4 regions of the Kitasatospora sp. NPDC001132 genome follow, and region 1 is predicted to be linked to each of the others. Evidence: riboswitches for the same ligand, from Rfam matches in the RefSeq annotation. Region 1 holds a riboswitch; each other region holds the start of a gene.
What was found. Region 1 has a riboswitch for cyclic di-AMP ahead of ACWDBE_RS04575 (NlpC/P60 family protein). Riboswitches for the same ligand answer to the same signal wherever they lie in the genome.

Region 1 (4,208 bases):
CGCTCGGCGGCGCCCAGGCCGTTCAGCAGCTTCTGCGCCCCGGCGAGCCGCTGCTGGATCTGCTGCTTGGTGTCGGCGAGCGTGCGGCGGGTCTGGTCCAGCTCGGCGAGCTTGCCGGCCGCCTCGGTGCGGCGCTGGTCGAGCCGGCGCTGCCGGGTGACCAGCTCGTGCAGGGTCTCCTGCTGGCGCGCGGCGGCCTGCCCCAGGGTGCGGGCGCGGACCAGGTAGCCCTCCGGGTCGGACGAGAGGAACAGCTGGGCGGTCTGGGCCATTCCGCCACCGCGGTACTCGGCCCCGGCCACTGTCGCCAGGTCGCCGCGCAGTTCGTTGAGCTGGTCCTGGGCGATGGCGATCTCGCCCTGGAGGATCGTGGTCTCGCCCTGGAGCCGCCGCTGGGCCTCCTGCGCCGCGTTCGCCTTCTCGGAGGCCTGCTCGGCCTCGTCGTACAGCTGCTCGACCTGCGTCCTGACGTCCTGACGATCGCCCGGGTCCGGGCTGTCCGGCGCGGCCTGGGCGCGGCCTCCGGCGGCCACGCCCAGCGCGGTGGCGGCGGCCGCGGTCAGCACCAGCGCCCGGGTGAGCAGTTGGGAACGGCGGTGCACGGGCATGGCGGCAGCGGCTCCAATCCTGCGGCGCGGCCCCGCCGCCGCACCGGGACGGGCGGCCGTCGAGCGGGAGTCCGGTGGCAGACGTTAGCGAGTCCGGGCAAGCGAGTCCAAACCCTTCCCAACCCGAATATTCGACCCCTAATCGGACATCAGCTCGACCCGCCGGAAAAGCCGCAGGCCCGGCCTTCCCTGGGGAAGACCGGGCCCGGAGGCGTCCGAGCGGGGATCAGACCCGCACGATGGAGGTCAGCGGCATGTTGCCGACCGCCTCGTAGCGCACCGACGCACCCGGCTTGGGAGCGTGCAGCACCTGGCCGTTGCCGGCGTAGATGCCGACGTGGTGGGCGTCGCTGTAGAAGATCAGCAGGTCGCCGGGCTGGGCCTGGGAGATGTCCGAGCCGATCCGGGTGCCGGCCCCGGCCTGCGCCTGCGAGGTGCGCGGCAGCGACACCCCGGCCTGGTTGAACGCCCAGACCATCAGGCCGGAGCAGTCGAAGGAGCCCGGGCCGGTGGCGCCCCAGACGTACGGGCTGCCGACCTTGGACGCGGCGTACGAGAGGGCGGCGGCACCGCGCGAGCTGCCCGCGGCCACCTTCACCGGAGCGGCGGTCGAGCCGGTCGCCAGGTTGCCGCGGCTGTTGTCGCGCGAGGCGCGGTCGGCCTGCTGCTGCTGCGCCTGGGCGGCGTCGGCCTTGGCCTTGGCGTCGGCCGCGGCCTTCTCCTCGGCCTGGCGCAGCGCCTGGCGGTCCTGCTCGGTCAGGGTGTTGAGCAGGTCCTGGGCCGCCTTCAGCTTGCCCTGGACCTCGTCCTTGGAGGCCTTCAGCTGCTGGGTGGTCGACTCCAGCTCGGCGAGCTTGCCCTGGGCCTCGTTGCGGTCCTGGTCGAGCTTGCGCTGCTGCTCCTGGAGCTCCTTCAGCTGCCCCTTCTGGGTGCTGCCGGCCTGGTTCAGCGTGCCGGCCTGGCTGAGGAAGTTGTCCGGGCTGGAGGAGAACATCAGCTGGACGGTCGGGGATATGCCCCCGTTGCGGTACTGCTCGCCGGCGATCTCGGCGAGGCCGCCCTGGAGCTCGGTGACCTGGGCCTGCTGACGGGCCACCTGGTCCTGCAGGCCGGAGACCTGCTTCTCCAGCTCCTGCTGCTTGGCCTGGGCGGCGTTGTAGTTCTCGGTCGCGACCTCGGCCTGCTCGTTGAGCTGGTCGACCTGCCCCTTGACCTGTTCCTTGGTCGGCTGCGGGTCCGCGTGGGCACCCTGCGCGGAGAGGACGACGGCCGCCGCGGCGACACCCGTCAGGATCGAGACGCGGGCGCGACCGGCGGGCTTGGGACGACGATGGGACGCCACGAAGGCGGACTCCTTCTTCCTACGTCCGCCTACCGGGTGAGCTGACGGGTTCGGGCCGGAAGCATGCCCTACGACGCCTCACGGCCGTTCCACCGGCCGACCTGGCGCCGATTCACCCCGGAGGAACATGGTTCCCCGGCTCCGCTCCGCAGCGCCCCCGAACACTGGGCTCCCCTGTCGGGCAGTCGCTTCGACCTGCCCCGCTGCCTCGCGAACTCGGCGGTAACCACCGCCGCCACCCTGGCTGGGCGATCGACAGTGCGGTGGTTCGGAGCATGACCCTAGTAACTGAACCGTGATCCGTTCAAATCCTTGTCAGAAAAAAGGCAGAAGATTACCCAAGTTCTTTTGTGAAAATGACCGATGGTGACCACTGGCACACACAAGGCTGATCGGTTCTCAGCATGTGGTCGCGAAAGGGCGGGAAAGCCGAACGCCACCCCCAAGGGAGGGTGGCGCTTTTCACAGGCCCCCGAGGGAGCCCGGCGGGCGTGTCGGACCGTCAGACCCGGCGGATGGTGTTGATCGGCATCGCGTCGGCCTTCATCACCTTCACCACGTCACCGGTGTGCGGCGCGTGGACCACCATGCCGTTGCCGATGTACATCCCGACGTGGTGCATGTCGGAGCCGTAGATCACCAGGTCGCCGGGCTGGGCCTGGTCCAGCGAGGGCACCCGGGTGCCGTAGTGGCCCTGCTCCTGCGAGGTGCGCGGCAGCGAGACGCCCGCCTGCCCGTACGACCAGACCATCAGGCCCGAGCAGTCGAAGGTGGTCGAGCCGGTGGCGCCCCACACGTACGGCGAGCCCTGCTTGCTCATCGCCTTGGCCATCGCCACGGCCGCGTAGCCGCTGGCCGGCGGCAGGCTGCCGAGGTCGACCCGCTCGCTGCCGCGCGAGGCGCGGTCGTCCTGCGCCTGCTGGGCCTTCAGCGCGGCGCGGTCGGCGGCGCTGAGCGAGTTCAGCAGGTCCTGGGCGGCCTTCAGCTTGGTGTTGACGTCCGCCTTGGCCTGATTGAGGTCCTTGGTGGTGGTGTCCAGCGAGGCGAGCACGGCGGCCGCCTCGGCCTTCTCCTGGTCCAGCCGGCGCTGCTGTTCCAGCAGCCCCTTGAGCGCCTCGGCCTGGCTGGTGCTGGCCTGCTGGACGGTCGAGGCCTTCTCCAGGTAGCCGGACGGGTCGGAGGAGAGCATCAGCTGGACGGACGGGTCGATGCCGCCGGAGCGGTACTGATCCCCCGCCACCTCGGCCAGGCCACCCTGGAGCTGGGTCATCTGCTCCTGGCTGCGGGCCACCTGGTCCTGCAGCTGGTCGGCCTGCTTGCGCAGCTGGTCGGCCCGCTCCTTGGCGCCGTTGTACTTCTCCGCCGCCTGCTCCTGCTCCTCCTGGAGCTGGTCGATCTGCGCCTTGACGTCCGCCTTGTTCGGCTGCGGCGCGGCGTGCGCGGCCACCTGGGCGGAGAGGGCGACCGCGGTCGCAGCGGCAGCGGTGAGCACGGAGATCCGCGCGCGGCTCGGCTGCTTGGGACGGCGGTGGGAGGCCAAGGGACCGGCTCCTTCTTCCAGCGGACTCACCTGATGGGATGAGATTCCCGAAAATAGGTTTGACGCCAGACCCTAGTGAAGATCTATCCGTTTTGCCACTCCCCCGATGGCATGAACTCGGCCACCCCACACTGACTCCACAGCCCCCTCACAAGGCCCCGGAACCGCCCCTGACCAGGAATCACACGGAATCGGCCGAGGTCAGGGCCGGGCCAGCCGGTTCAACAGCAGCACCGACGCCACGGGGCGCGCGCCCGCCTTCCGCACGCCCTCCGCGACCTCCCGGTCGGTGGACACCACCACCACCGGACGACCCTGCGGCTCGGCCCGCACCAGACGGCGGATCAGCTCGTCGGCCGTTTCCCCGGTCCGGCTGAACCGCACCCGGACCCCGCGCGGTGGCGCCATGATCACCGGGACGTCCAGGTCCTGCCCGTCGAACACGCAGGTGACCTCCGCCTGGGTGCGCTGAGCCAGCATCGCCAGCCCGCCCAGCAGCCGGATCCGCTGTTGCTCCAGCGGCAGTGCCGGATAGCCGGCCTTGGTCACGTTGTAGCCGTCCACCACCAGGTGGACCTGGGGGATCGCCAGCAGCTGGTCCAGCAGCGCCGGATCGTCCTCGGCCAGCCCGCGCCGGGCCACGTCGTGCGGCGAGGCCGCCCCCGGCACCACCGCCTCCACCAGGTCCGCCGGGCGGATCTGGGAGACCGGCAGCGCC
Region 2 (4,208 bases), on a different contig from region 1:
ACCTCCGACGCGGTGGAGCACCTGCTCCACGAGCGGCTCCACCTGTACGTCCAACCCGCGCCCGAGGAGGACCCGCTCGCCTACGGCGACGCCGTCCGGCTGCTGGTCGACCACCAGCGGGCGGCCCGCCGGCTGAACGCCAAGCGCCAGGAGCGGCTGCACGAGGAGGCCGAGTGGCAGGGGGAGGTCGCGGCCGGGCTGCTGCGCCGCGCCGACCTGGTGACCTGGCCCCGGCTGTACGCGCTGCTGCTGCACGCGCACGGGGCGGACGTCACGGACCCGGAGGCGGTGCGGGAGTGGCTGGCCGGCTTCGGGGAGTTCGCCGAGGAGGAGCGGCTGGCGGCGTTCGAGGCGCTGGCGTCGGCCGGCTGGCTGGACGAGCCGGACGAGCGGGGCTGGGGCCCGGGCCGGGTGCTCTCGGTGGGCATGGCCACGGACGGCGCGCGTCGGCTGCTGGAGCAGGGCCTGATGCGGCGCAGCTACCGCAACCTGGCGCGGCTGACCGCGCTGGGCCGGCCGATGCCGGACGAGTTGGCCGGGGACTTCGGGAGGTTCGAGGAGGCGGCGGTGGACGCGGCGCTCGACCTGTTCGGCGCCTGGACGGTGCCGGGGCTGCCGCGGCTGCTGGTGACGGAGTTCCCGGAGCTGGCGCCGGAGCCGGGCCCGGAGGAGATCGACGCGTACCTGGCGCAGCTGCCCGTCGAGGAGTGAGACGCGGCGCGGGAGGCCCCGGTCCAGGGGCCTCCCGCGGGTGCGTCGGTGGGCGTGCGTCAGGGGTTGAGGCCGCGCTGCTGGAGCCAGGGCTCCGGGTCGACCGGGGCGCCGCCGCCGGGGCGGACCTCCATGTGCAGGTGGGGGCCGGTGACGTTGCCGGTCGCGCCGACCTTGCCGATCTGCTGGCCGGTGGCGACGTTGCCGGAGCCCTTGGTGATCGAGGAGAGGTGGCAGTACCAGATCTCGGTGCCGTCGGGCAGGGTCTCGACGATCCGGTAGCCGTACGAGCCGGCCCAGCCGGCCGAGGTGATGGTGCCCTGGCCGAGCGCGTGGACGGGGGTGCCGGTGTCGGCGGCGAAGTCCAGGCCGGTGTGCAGGTTGGCCCAGTAGCGGGCGCTCTGGCCGTAGTGGGCGGAGAGCCGGTAGTCGTTCACCGGGAGGGTGAGGGCGGCGGCCTTGGCCCGCTCGGCCTCCTCTGCGGCGCGCTTGGCCTCGGCCTCCTTGGCGGCGGCCTTGGCTTCCGCCTCCTGGGCGGCCTGCAGCCGGGCGGTCTCCTCGGCGGCGGTGCGCTGGCTGTCGGCCTGGTGCTGGATGCGGGCGGCGAGCGCGAGGCCGGGGTCGGCGGAGAGGGCGACCGGGGTCTCGTCCGGGACCTCGACGGCGGGGGCGGCGGCCGGGGTCGCCGAGGCGAAGCCGGTGGCGCCCAGCGTGGCGGCGACGGCGGTGACGCCGAGCAGCGGGGAGGCCCCGCGGGTCTGACGCGGCATCCGGTGGCGGTTGGTGTCGGCCTCCGCGGCGAACGCCTCCGGGCCGAAGGCCTCGGGGCCGTCCGGGCCGGGGTGGTCGAGGAGCTGGGTACCGGCTGCGGGGCCGGCCGGGTGTGCCGGGGTGTGCGTCGACGCCACGGAGGCGCGCTCCTTTCCTTCCTTCGCGCCTACCGGGTTAGCTGACGGGTTCGGAGCAGGAAGGTCTCCTACGGCCGGGCCGGAGCCCCGCCGATTCACCCCAAGGAACGTGGTTCCCCGGCTCCCTGACCTGCCCGGGGGCGGGTCGGCGGGATTAGGCGACGGCGCGCACGGTGCCGTCTGGGTACGGCGTTGACAACCGCGCTGCGTTATCAAACGTTAATCCTAGGAGGCTCTGATTCCAAGCCATCCGTTTCGGGCCGCCCGATCGCAGGTGAACGGACGTCAACGAACGACCCCTCACGCACGGCCCCATCTGAGTACCCCTACTCATGTGCGGCCCGGCCGGGCGGCCGCATCCTGACGCCATGAGCGCACCGATGCAGACCCGCACCACGGCCGCGTACCACATCCAGGCCGTCCTCTCCTTCGCCCTGTCGGGCATCGCCCTCGCCGCCGGGATCGCCTACCTGCCGGTCGGCGGGTGGACCCGGGCCTTCCTCGGGATCGGCCTCCTCTACACCGTCACCTCCGCGTTCACGCTGGCGAAGGTGGTCCGGGACCGGCAGGAGTCCAACGAGATGGTCACCCGGGTGGACCAGGCCCGGCTGGAGAAGCTGCTCAGCGAGCACGACCCGTTCAAGGTGGAAGGGGTCTGACCGCACCCGTCCGACCGCGCCCCTTCCCCCCGGCCCGCCGACCGCTTGACGGCTAAGGCTATTAGCCTTAGCTTTATGGCTATCGGCAGTACCGCCGATGCCCAGCACCCGCGGCCCGAGGAGGACCCCGTGAACGGCACCATCACTCCGAGCACCCAGTACCTGAGCGTTCCCGGCGGCCGGATCGCCTTCGACGACACCCGGCAGGGCGACGGCACCCCCGTCGTCCTGCTCCCGGGCATGCTCGACAGCCGGGCCGCGTACCGGCACCTGCGCCCGCTGCTGGTCGCCGCCGGCCACCGCGTCGTCACCATGGACCTGCGGGGCTTCGGCGAATCCTCGATCAGCTGGGACGACTACAGCCCGGCCGCCATCGCCGACGACGTCCTCGCCCTGCTCGACCACCTCGGCATCGAGCGCGCCGTCCTCGCCGGCAACTCGTACACCGGGGCGACGGTCGTGAAGGCCGCCGGGGACGCGCCCGAGCGGGTCGCCGGGATCGTCCTGATCGACGCCTTCGTCGAGAGCCCGCGGCCGGGCGCCCTGATGCGCGGCGTCATGGCCCTGATGGGCCCCGCCCTCGTCCACTGGCCGGCCTCCTGGGGCTTCTACCTGCGCCGGATGGCCTTCCCCGGCGCCAAGCCCGCCGACTTCGACGCGTACGTGGACGGGCTGGTCGCCGCGCTGCGCACGCCGGGACGGAAGACCGCCACCCGCGGGTACGTCCACGGCGACTCGGCGCCGGTCGGCTGGACGGCCGCGGTGCGGTGCCCGGCGCTGGTGGTCATGGGCGACAAGGACCCCGACTTCCCGAAGCCGGAACTCGTCGCCGACCGGCAGGCCGCCGCGCTCGGCGCGCGGAAGGCGATGATCGAGGGGTCCGGGCACTACCCGATGGCCGACAACCCGGCGGCCACCGCGGACGCCCTGCTGCCGTTCCTCGCCGAACTCGGCTGAGCGCCGCCGCCGGCCCCCGCCCGACCCTGCCCCTGCCTGCCCCTGCCCGCCCCGCCGACGTCACCGGCACCCGCCCGGCAGCGCCCGACGTCACCCGACTTCGACCCGTACGGAGAGCCCGAACCCATGCCCCGCGTAGGACTGACCCCCGACCAGGTCGTCGACCACGCCCTCGCCCTCATCGACGAGCAGGGCGCCGAGGCCCTCACCCTGGCCTCCGTCGCCGCCCGGGCCGGGGTCGCCGCCCCCTCGCTGTACAAGCACGTCAGCGGCGGCCTCGCCGAACTGCGGCGGCTGATCGCCGTCCGGGTCACCGGGGAACTGGCCGACCGACTGGCCGAGGCGGCCGTCGGACGCAGCGGGGACGACGCCGTCGCCGCCGTGCTGCGCGCCTACCACGCGTACGCCACCGAGTACCCGCACCGCTACACCGCCCTCCCCCAGGCCCCGCAGCCGGACGACGACCTGGCCCGCGCGGCCGCCCGGCTCGTCGGCGTGATCGTCGCCGTCCTGCGGGAGTACGGCCTCGACGGCTCCGAGGCGATCCACGCCGCCCGCACCGTCCGCTCCCTCGCCCACGGCTTCGCCTCGCTCACCACCGCCGGTGCCTTCCAGCTCGCCGAGGACCTCACCACCACCCACGACCGCCTCGTCGCCACCCTCACCACCGGCCTGCGCGCCTGGCCCGCGTAGCGGCCCGGCGCCGGAGCGGCCCGGCCGCGCCCCTTCCGAACAGCGTGAGCACAGACCCCACACATCGTGGAACGCGATCCGGCCACCCGGCTCGATTCCGACGCTGCCCGCCGGTGCCGGTCGGGCAGGTCCGGGCCCTCGTCAGGCGGTGGGATCGGGGTCGAACGAGTGCCGATTGCCGCCGAATTGACTCGATATTGACGAGATCCGGTCACTTGGCGAGATCCGTTCACACCTTCGTAGGATCATCACCCTAGAATTCGCCGCGTGACGATGACTC
Region 3 (4,208 bases), on a different contig from region 1:
GGTGGAGGCCGTCGCGGCCGCCTACCCGGAGGCCGCCGAGTACGCGCCCGGCGACATTCTCTGACGGGCGGCATTCCCTGACGGGAAGCGCCTTCTGACGTAGCGTCAGCCCTTGGGTGAGGGCCCCGCCGCCGGACCGGTGGCGGGGCCCTCGCGCGTCACGGGGACGTGGCCCGGGTCGAGCGGCGGGGCGGTGGGCCCGCACGGCCAGTCGCAGTTCGGCTCGGCCACCGGCTGCTCCTCGGGGGCGAGCACGTTGCCCCGTACGGTCGCGGAGGCGATCAGCCCGCCGGCGACCAGCAGGCCCGCGCAGATCAGCATGGCGGTGTGGAAGGCGGCGTCGACCGAGGAGGGTACCCGGTAGGCGTCGCCGCTCAGCCCGGCCAGCGCCGGCAGGGCGGCCACCGCGAGCAGGCCGGCCGCGCGGGCGGCGGCGTTGTTGACCCCGCTGGCGATGCCCGCGTGGCGGACCTCGACGGCGGCCAGCACGGTCGCCGTCAGCGGTGCGACCAGCAGCGTCATGCCGCAGCCCATCACCGTGACGGCGGGCAGCACGTCCACCCAGTACGAGGAGTCCGGGCCGATGCGCAGCATCAACAGCACCCCGGCGGCGCACAGCATCGGGCCGACGGTGAGCGGGATGCGCGGGCCGATCCGCTTGCCGAGGCGTCCGGCACGGGCGGACAGCAGCAGCATCAGCACGGTGATCGGCACCAGGGCGAAGCCCGAGACCAGCGGCGAGAACCCGGACACGATCTGGAGCTGCACCACCAGCAGGAAGAAGACGCCGCTGAACGCCGCGTACACGCACAGGGTGACCAGGTTCACCGCGGTGAACAGCCGGGAGGAGAAGAGGCCGAGCGGCAGCATCGGTTCGGGCGCGCGGCGCTCGACGGCCACGAAGGCGACGCCGAGCACCACCCCGATCACTCCGCTGACCCAGACGGCGGGGGACAGGCCCTCGCCGGCCGCGGTCAGCGCGTAGGTGATCGCGCCGAGGGCGAGGGCAGCGAGCACGGCGCCGAGCACGTCGAAGCGGCCGGAGGCGTCCTTGTCCCGGCTCTCCGGCACCGACCGGGTGGCGACGGCGATCACGGCGGCGGCGAGCGGCAGGTTCAGCAGGAAGATCCAGCGCCAGCCGGGGCCGTCCACCAGCCAGCCGCCTAGGAACGGGCCGACCGCCGCCGACACCCCGCCCAGGCCGGACCAGAGGCCGACCGCCGCCGAGCGGTCGTCAGGGTGGAAGACGGCCTGGAGCATGGCGAGCGAGCCGGGGGTGAGCAGTGCCCCGCCGATGCCCTGGACGGCGCGGGCGGCGATCAGCACGTGGATGTTCGGTGCGGCGGCGCAGGCGGCGGAGGCGATGGCGAACCAGACCACGCCGATCAGGAAGACCTTGCGCCGTCCGTACCGGTCGCCCAGCGCGCCGCCGAGCAGGATCAGGCCCGCCAGGGTGAGCAGATAGGCGTTCAGGGTCCATTGCAGGGACGCGAGGGAGGCGCCGAGGTCGGCGCCGATCCGGGGCAGGGCGACGTTCACCACGGTGCCGTCGAGCATCGCCATGCTGGAGCCGAGCACCGTCGCCAGTAGTACCCAGCGGCCCTGCGCGGTGCTCAGGCGCAGGGTGCCGGCCTCTGAGGTGGCCACGGGCGAATCCTGCGCTGCCGGGGCGCACGTGACAAGGGTCACCGGTGGGTGTGTTGACGGTGGGCGGGGTGTGAGTGGGCGGCTGCGCAGCGTCGCGGATCTCGGCGCAGGGTCGTGGATCAGTGGCGGGGGGTGAATGGATTGTGTGCGGAACGTGTGCTCCGGCCTGCGGAGGGTCACCGGGGAAGGGGGAATGGTTGCGCTTTCAAAGATCGACATTGCTTCACCCGAACGGATGGGTTTTAGTTCAGCGACCGCCCGGCCAGTCCGGACGGATCCGCCGGGTGGAACGCCGAGTCCTGCCGCTGCCCGGTGGTTCGAAACGAACTCTGTACGGCAGGAGCGGGGGACCCACAGGTAAGTCGCCGGACCGGAGTTCGCGCCTCAGGGCGCGGGCGTCCAGGACCGGCTAGGGGTGAAGCCGCGCATGCGGCCGGGCAACTCCAGCCCGAACCCGACAGCTCACCTCGCAGGCGTCGGAGAGGAAACTTCCATGCCTGCTCAGGCTCGTCGTATCGCCCTGCCCCGCGCCGCCCGCATCGGCATCGCCACCGCCGTCACCGGCGTCTCCTTCGCCCTCCCGCTCGTCACCGCGATGAGCGCCCAGGCCCACACCGCTCCGGCCGCCCCGGTCGCGCAGGCCGCCGCCTCCGCCCGCGCCGAGTCGGCTGCTCCGGCCGATGCTCCGGCCGCCCAGGCAGTGCAGGAGAGCTACCGCGTCGTCAGCGGTGACACCCTGTCCAAGATTGCCGAGGTCAAGAACGTCGAGGGCGGCTGGCACGCCCTGTACGAGCAGAACCGCTCGGTCGTCGGTGCCGACCCGAACCTGATCTTCGCGGGCCAGCGGCTCGCGCTGCCGGGCCACGCCGTCGCGCCGTCGGCCGACTCCGCTCCGGCGAAGGCCGCCGCCCCGGCCGAGTCGGCCGCTCCCGCGACCCAGGCCGCCAAGGCGCAGGACCGGGTCCAGGTGCGGACCGAGGCCGCCAAGCCGGCCACGCAGCTGCAGACCCAGCTGCAGGTCGCCACCCCGGCCCAGGCCGTGACCGCCACTCCGGTCGCCGCCGCCACCTCCGGCTTCGTCGCCCCGCTGGCCAACCCGAGGCTCGGCACCGCCTACGGTGTGGCCGGCTCGATGTGGGCCTCCGGCCACCACACCGGCCAGGACTTCGTCGCCTCCACCGGCACCCCGCTGCGCGCCATCGCCAACGGTGTCGTGGTCAAGGCCGGCAACGGCGGCGCCTACGGCAACGAGGTCGAGATCAAGCTCGCCGACGGCCACTACGCCGAGTACGCGCACCTCTCCTCGATCGGCGTGAGGATCGGTCAGGCCGTCACCGTCGGCCAGCAGATCGGCCTGTCCGGTGCCACTGGCAACGTGACCGGCCCGCACCTGCACTTCGAGGTCCGCAACGGCTCGGAGTACGGCTCGGACATCAACCCGGTCGCCTACCTGCGCGCGCACGGCGTCGCGCTCTGACCCACGGCTGAGCTCCGAGGGTTTCCGGAACCACCGTCGCTGCGGGGCGAAACGATCCTCCGGGATGGTCATGTCGGGTGACCGCTCGACCGGGTGATCGCCGCACGGCGGACATGGGCGCGGGACACGCCCAGGCCGGCCCGGCCGTACGAGGACTCCTCGTGCGGCCGGGCCGGCCACTGCCGTTTCCGTGCCGCCCGGCTGTTCCCGGGTTTCGTTCGGACGGGTCGAACGCGGCGTCAACTCCGGTGTGACGGAGGGGTTCGGTGGCGTCGCCGGGTGGCCGTGGCACGTCATGCTGGCGAACGGTCAGCGCCCGGTCGGTCCGGCCGGGCGGGCGGGTCCGGAGGCGAGGAGGGCGGATGGCGGTCCGCAGTGGGGGCGTGGCGGGGAGGACGGCCGGCCGGGAGCGGCCCGGGGAGGACGGGGTCGACCGGCTGAAGGCCGATTCGGTCGGCCTGGTCGGCGTGGTGTTCATGGCGCTCGCCACCGCCGCCCCGATCACCGCGATGACGGGCAACCTGCCGATCATCGTCGGGCAGGGCAACGGCGTCGGCGCGCCCGCCGCGTACGTCGTGGCGACCGTGGTGCTGACGGTGTTCTCGGTCGGCTACGTCGCGATGGCCCGGCACATCACCGCGGCCGGCGCGTTCTACGGCTACGTCTCGCACGGGCTGGGCCGGGTGGTCGGGATGGCCTCGGGACTGCTGGCGGTGCTCGCGTACGTCGTCACCGAGGCCTCGGCCCTCGGCTTCTTCGCGTACTCGCTGCGGGGACTGGTCCGTTCGCAGCTGGGGGTGGAGCTGGGCTGGGGCTGGTACGCGCTGTCCGGGGCGGCGGTGATCGGGGTGATGGCCTGGTTCGACCTGCACCTGACGGCCAAGGTGCTCGGCGTCGCGCTGGTGCTGGAGATCGGGGTGCTGAGTGCGGTCTCGTTCGCCGTGCTGTTCTCCGGCGGCGGCCCGGACGGGATCGTGCTCGCGGCCGTGAACCCGCTGAACGCGCTGAGGGGGGTGGGGAGTTCGGCGGCCGCGGCGGGGCTCGGCCTGTTCTTCGCGTTCTGGTCCTGGGTGGGGTTCGAGTC
Region 4 (4,208 bases), on a different contig from region 1:
GGATCTCCTCGATGCGCAGCAGCTGGTTGTACTTGGCGACGCGCTCGGAGCGGGCCGGGGCACCGGTCTTGATCTGACCGCAGTTGGTGGCGACGGCCAGGTCGGCGATGGTGACGTCCTCGGTCTCGCCGGAGCGGTGCGACATCATGCAGCGGTAGCCGTTGCGCTGGGCCAGTTCGACGGCGTCCAGGGTCTCGGTCAGCGAGCCGATCTGGTTCACCTTCACCAGCAGCGCGTTGGCGGTGCCGGTCTCGATGCCGCGGGCCAGGCGGGCCGGGTTGGTGACGAACAGGTCGTCGCCGACCAGCTGGACCTTGTCGCCCAGCTTCTCGGTCATGGCCTTCCAGCCGTCCCAGTCCGACTCGTCCAGCGGGTCCTCGATGGAGACCAGCGGGTAGGCGGCGACCAGCTCGGCGTAGTACTCGATGAGCTCGGCGGCGGTGAGCTCCTTGCCCTCGAAGTGGTAGGCGCCGTCCTCGTAGAACTCGGAGGAGGCGACGTCCAGGGCCAGTGCGACGTCACGGCCGGGCACGTAGCCGGCCTTCTGGATGGCCTCGACGATGAGGTCCAGGGCCTCGCGGTTGGAGTCCAGGTTCGGGGCGAAGCCGCCCTCGTCGCCCAGACCGGTGGACAGGCCGCGCTCCTTCAGCACGCCCTTGAGCGTGTGGTAGACCTCGACGCCCCAGCGGACGGCCTCGGAGAAGGACTCCGCGCCGATCGGGGCGATCATGAACTCCTGGATGTCGACGTTGGAGTCGGCGTGCGACCCACCGTTGAGGATGTTCATCATCGGGACCGGCAGGACGTGCGCGTTCGGGCCGCCCAGGTAGCGGAACAGCGGCAGGTCGCTGGCCTCGGAGGCGGCGTGCGCGACGGCCAGCGAGACGCCCAGGATGGCGTTGGCGCCGAGCGAGGACTTGTCCGGGGTGGCGTCCAGGTCCAGCATGGCCTGGTCGATCAGGCGCTGCTCGGTGGCGTCGTAGCCGACCAGCTCCGGGCCGATCTGCTCGATGACGGCCAGGACGGCCTTCTCGACGCCCTTGCCGAAGTAGCGGTTCTTGTCGCCGTCGCGCAGCTCCAGCGCCTCGAAGGCGCCGGTGGAGGCACCCGACGGGACAGCGGCACGACCCGTGCTGCCGTCGTCGAGGCCGACCTCGACCTCGACCGTGGGGTTGCCGCGCGAGTCGAGGATCTCACGGGCTACGACGACATCGATGGACGGCACGAGGCATCTCCTTGCGGAAGCAGGGTCCGGTCTGACGGTGGGTGCTGTCAGCAGGACGATTGCGGAGTCGTTACGACCAGAGCCTAACCGCCCGGGCTCCCGGGGCCACGTCCACCTCGGTCCCGTCTCAGCGTGTGGCTCCACTACCCACCGGTAGTTCACCTGCTTGTCCCAGCTTGTCCCACCGGAGCGGGCGAATGCGGACGAAGGGGACCGGTAGGAACCGGTCCCCTTCGGACGGCGGGCGGAGCGGCACCGGCGTCGGGCCACGACGGGGGTGACGGCCGGGGTGACGACGGCGTCGGGTCACGACGGCGTCGGGTGACGGCCGGTGCGACGGCTCAGCCGAGGTGCAGCACCTGGCCGGGCATGATCAGGTTCGGGTCGCCGCCGACGGTGGCGTGGTTCTGCTCGTACAGCGCGTGCCAGCCGCCGGAAACGCCCTGGGCGGCGGCGATGGTCGACAGGGTGTCCCCGGCGCGGACGGTGTAGTCGTGGCCGGCGGCCTGCGGGGCCTGCTGGGCGGCGAGCGGAGCGTACTGCGGCTGGGCGGCGGCCTGGCCGGCGTACTGCTGGTAGACGCTCTGGTGGCTGGTCCAGTACCAGGCGCCGTTGTTCTGGTACCAGAACACCTTGGCGTCGGCGTCCCAGCCGGCCTTGCCGGAGAAGCCCGGGGTCTGCGGCTGCGCCTGCTGCTGCGGGGCGGCCTGCTGGACCGGCTGCGCGGCGGGCTTCTGGGCGGCGGGCTTCTGGACCGGCTTCTGGGCGGCGGGCTGCTGCGCGGCCGGCTTCTCGGCCGGCTTGGCGGCGGGCTTCGGGGTCTGCTGCTTGGGGGCGGACTGCGGCTTGGCGTCCGAGGAGGTGTCGACCACGGCCGCGGCGCCGCCCTTGGTCAGACCCGCCTTCTGGGAGCAGACCGGCCAGGCGCCCGGCCCCTGCGAGGCCAGCACCTTCTCGGCGACCGAGATCTGCTGGGCCTTGCTGGCCTGGTTGGCCTGCGACGCGTAGGCGGTGCCGCCGTACGCCTTCCAGGTGCTGGAGGTGAACTGGAGGCCGCCGTAGAAGCCGTTGCCGGTGTTGATGCTCCAGTTGCCGCCGCTCTCGCACTGGGCGACGGCGTCCCAGGTGGAGGCGGGGGCGGCGGAGGCACCGGTGGCGGTGAGGAGCGGCATCGCGAGTCCGACGCCGGCCACACCGGCGACGGCGATGGCCTTCTCGGCCTGGGTGCGACGACGGTGACGGCCAGTTCCAACGAACAGCATGAAGAGGTCCCTCTCCGCACGCCTGCGAGGTGAGCTGTCGGGTTCGGACCGGGAGGTGGCCCGGCCGCCGTACGCGGAAACGATTCCGCTCGGGCGGCTTCACCCCAAGCCGTGGGAGACGGCAACCAACCTGGTTCCCCCGCCCCTGCCCAGGGTCTGGTCGGTTTCCCGGGCGCGGCGGGCAGGATTCGGCGTTCCGCGCACGAGGTCCGCAGCTGCGAACTCCAGGGAGAGTAGACAGATCATCAGGACAATCACAAGCTCATATCGTCGATATCACACGACAATTACGGCCCGTGTTCGATCGCCTACCAACAGCGGTGTTATGTCCGGATTGATGGGTGTTCACACCTCCGACGGCGGGCGATCGGCGACCTCCCGTCAGCGTGATCTCAGCAGGTCGGAGGCGTTCGAGAGGCCTGCGAAGGGGGCTGCGGAGGGGTGTGCGGAGAGCGGCCCTCCGGGCTGAATTCCACCGGTAGTTCGCGCAGCCCACGCATGATCAGGCCACCGCGCCAGCGCAGGGCGTCCGGGCTTTCCGCGAGCCGCAGATCGGGCAGCCGGGAAAGCAGCGAGGCCAGCGCCGCACGCCCCTCCAACCGGGCGAGCGGAGCGCCGATGCAGTAGTGGATGCCGTGCCCGAAGCCCAGGTGGGGATTGTCCGTACGGGCCAGGTCCAGGGTGTTCTCGGCGGCGAACCGGGCCGGGTCGCGGTCCGCCGCGGCCAGCACCACGAGCACCGGGTCGCCGACCGGGATGTCCACCCCGCCGATGGTCAGCGGACGGGTCGCGAACCGCCAGGTAGCCAGCTCCACCGGCCCGTCGTAGCGCAGGAGTTCCTCGATCCCGGTCTCCAGCAGCGCGCTCTCCCCGCGCGCCACCGACTCCTGCAGCAGCCGGCGCTGCTCCGGGTTGCGCAGCAGCGCGTACGTGCCGTTGCCGATCAGGTTCACGGTCGTCTCGAAACCCGCGAAGAGGAGGATGAAGGCCATCGCCGCGGCCTCGTTCTCCGTCAGGTGCTCACCGTGGTCACTGGCCCGGATCAGACCGGAGATCAGGTCGTCCCCGAGGTCGGCGCGCTTGCGGTGGATCAGCTCCAGCAGGTACGCCCGCATCCGCTTCACCGCCCGCCCCACGCCACCGCGTTGGCCGCCGCCTTGCCCCGGCTTCGTGTGTCGCAGCATCATCCCGGCCCAGTCGCGGAAGTCGTCCTGGTCCTCGGCCGGCACCCCGAGCATGTCGCAGATCGCGTAGATGGGGAGCGGGAAGGCGAACTCGTGGATCAGGTCCGCCGAGCCGCGCTGCGCGAAGCCGTCGATCAGCCGGTCGGTGAGCTGCTGCACCCTCGGCTCGAACTCGGCCACCCGGCGCGGCGTGAACGCCTTCGACACCAGGCGGCGCAGCCGGGTGTGGTCCGGCGGGTCGATGTTCAGCAGGTGGGTCATCAGGTCCGCCTGCCGCTCCCCCGGGATGCCCACCCGGCCGGTGCGGTGCGCCTGCTCGCTGTGGTGCGCCGGGTTCTTCGACAGCCGGCTGTCCGCGAGCGCCTGCCGGGCGTCGGCGTACCTGGTCACCAGCCAGGCCTCCACCCCGCTCGGCAGGGTGGTGCGGTGCACCGGGGCGTGCTCGCGCAGCCAGGCGTAGGCGGGGTACGGGTCGGAGGCGAACTCCCAGGTGAACAGCTGCGGGGCGGGGGCATCGGAGGACGCGGCGGCGGGCCG

Region 2: linked by a shared signal. The riboswitch ahead of ACWDBE_RS11910 (M23 family metallopeptidase) and the one ahead of ACWDBE_RS04575 (NlpC/P60 family protein) in region 1 are both predicted to bind cyclic di-AMP.
Region 3: linked by a shared signal. The riboswitch ahead of ACWDBE_RS20740 (M23 family metallopeptidase) and the one ahead of ACWDBE_RS04575 (NlpC/P60 family protein) in region 1 are both predicted to bind cyclic di-AMP.
Region 4: linked by a shared signal. The riboswitch ahead of ACWDBE_RS38335 (LysM peptidoglycan-binding domain-containing protein) and the one ahead of ACWDBE_RS04575 (NlpC/P60 family protein) in region 1 are both predicted to bind cyclic di-AMP.

The regions. Positions count from the first base shown of each region.
Region 1 covers NZ_JBSFKF010000003.1:36,363-40,570, forward strand. Annotated here, with positions in the region: gene ACWDBE_RS04570 (NlpC/P60 family protein) at 1-608, opposite strand, end outside; gene ACWDBE_RS04575 (NlpC/P60 family protein) at 835-1,950, opposite strand; cyclic di-AMP (ydaO/yuaA leader) riboswitch at 1,961-2,114, opposite strand; gene ACWDBE_RS04580 (C40 family peptidase) at 2,453-3,490, opposite strand; gene ACWDBE_RS04585 (NYN domain-containing protein) at 3,692-4,208, opposite strand, start outside.
Region 2 covers NZ_JBSFKF010000007.1:61,474-65,681, forward strand. Annotated here, with positions in the region: gene ACWDBE_RS11905 (hypothetical protein) at 1-711, shown strand, start outside; gene ACWDBE_RS11910 (M23 family metallopeptidase) at 771-1,619, opposite strand; cyclic di-AMP (ydaO/yuaA leader) riboswitch at 1,632-1,790, opposite strand; gene ACWDBE_RS11915 (YiaA/YiaB family inner membrane protein) at 1,988-2,278, shown strand; gene ACWDBE_RS11920 (alpha/beta fold hydrolase) at 2,354-3,235, shown strand; gene ACWDBE_RS11925 (TetR/AcrR family transcriptional regulator) at 3,362-3,928, shown strand; gene ACWDBE_RS11930 (ATP-binding protein) at 4,202-4,208, shown strand, end outside.
Region 3 covers NZ_JBSFKF010000014.1:148,900-153,107, reverse strand. Annotated here, with positions in the region: gene purB (adenylosuccinate lyase) at 1-64, shown strand, start outside; gene ACWDBE_RS20745 (MFS transporter) at 106-1,647, opposite strand; cyclic di-AMP (ydaO/yuaA leader) riboswitch at 2,001-2,138, shown strand; gene ACWDBE_RS20740 (M23 family metallopeptidase) at 2,141-3,124, shown strand; gene ACWDBE_RS20735 (APC family permease) at 3,487-4,208, shown strand, end outside.
Region 4 covers NZ_JBSFKF010000063.1:9,661-13,868, reverse strand. Annotated here, with positions in the region: gene eno (phosphopyruvate hydratase) at 1-1,225, opposite strand, end outside; gene ACWDBE_RS38335 (LysM peptidoglycan-binding domain-containing protein) at 1,567-2,487, opposite strand; cyclic di-AMP (ydaO/yuaA leader) riboswitch at 2,493-2,659, opposite strand; gene ACWDBE_RS38330 (cytochrome P450 family protein) at 2,880-4,208, opposite strand, start outside.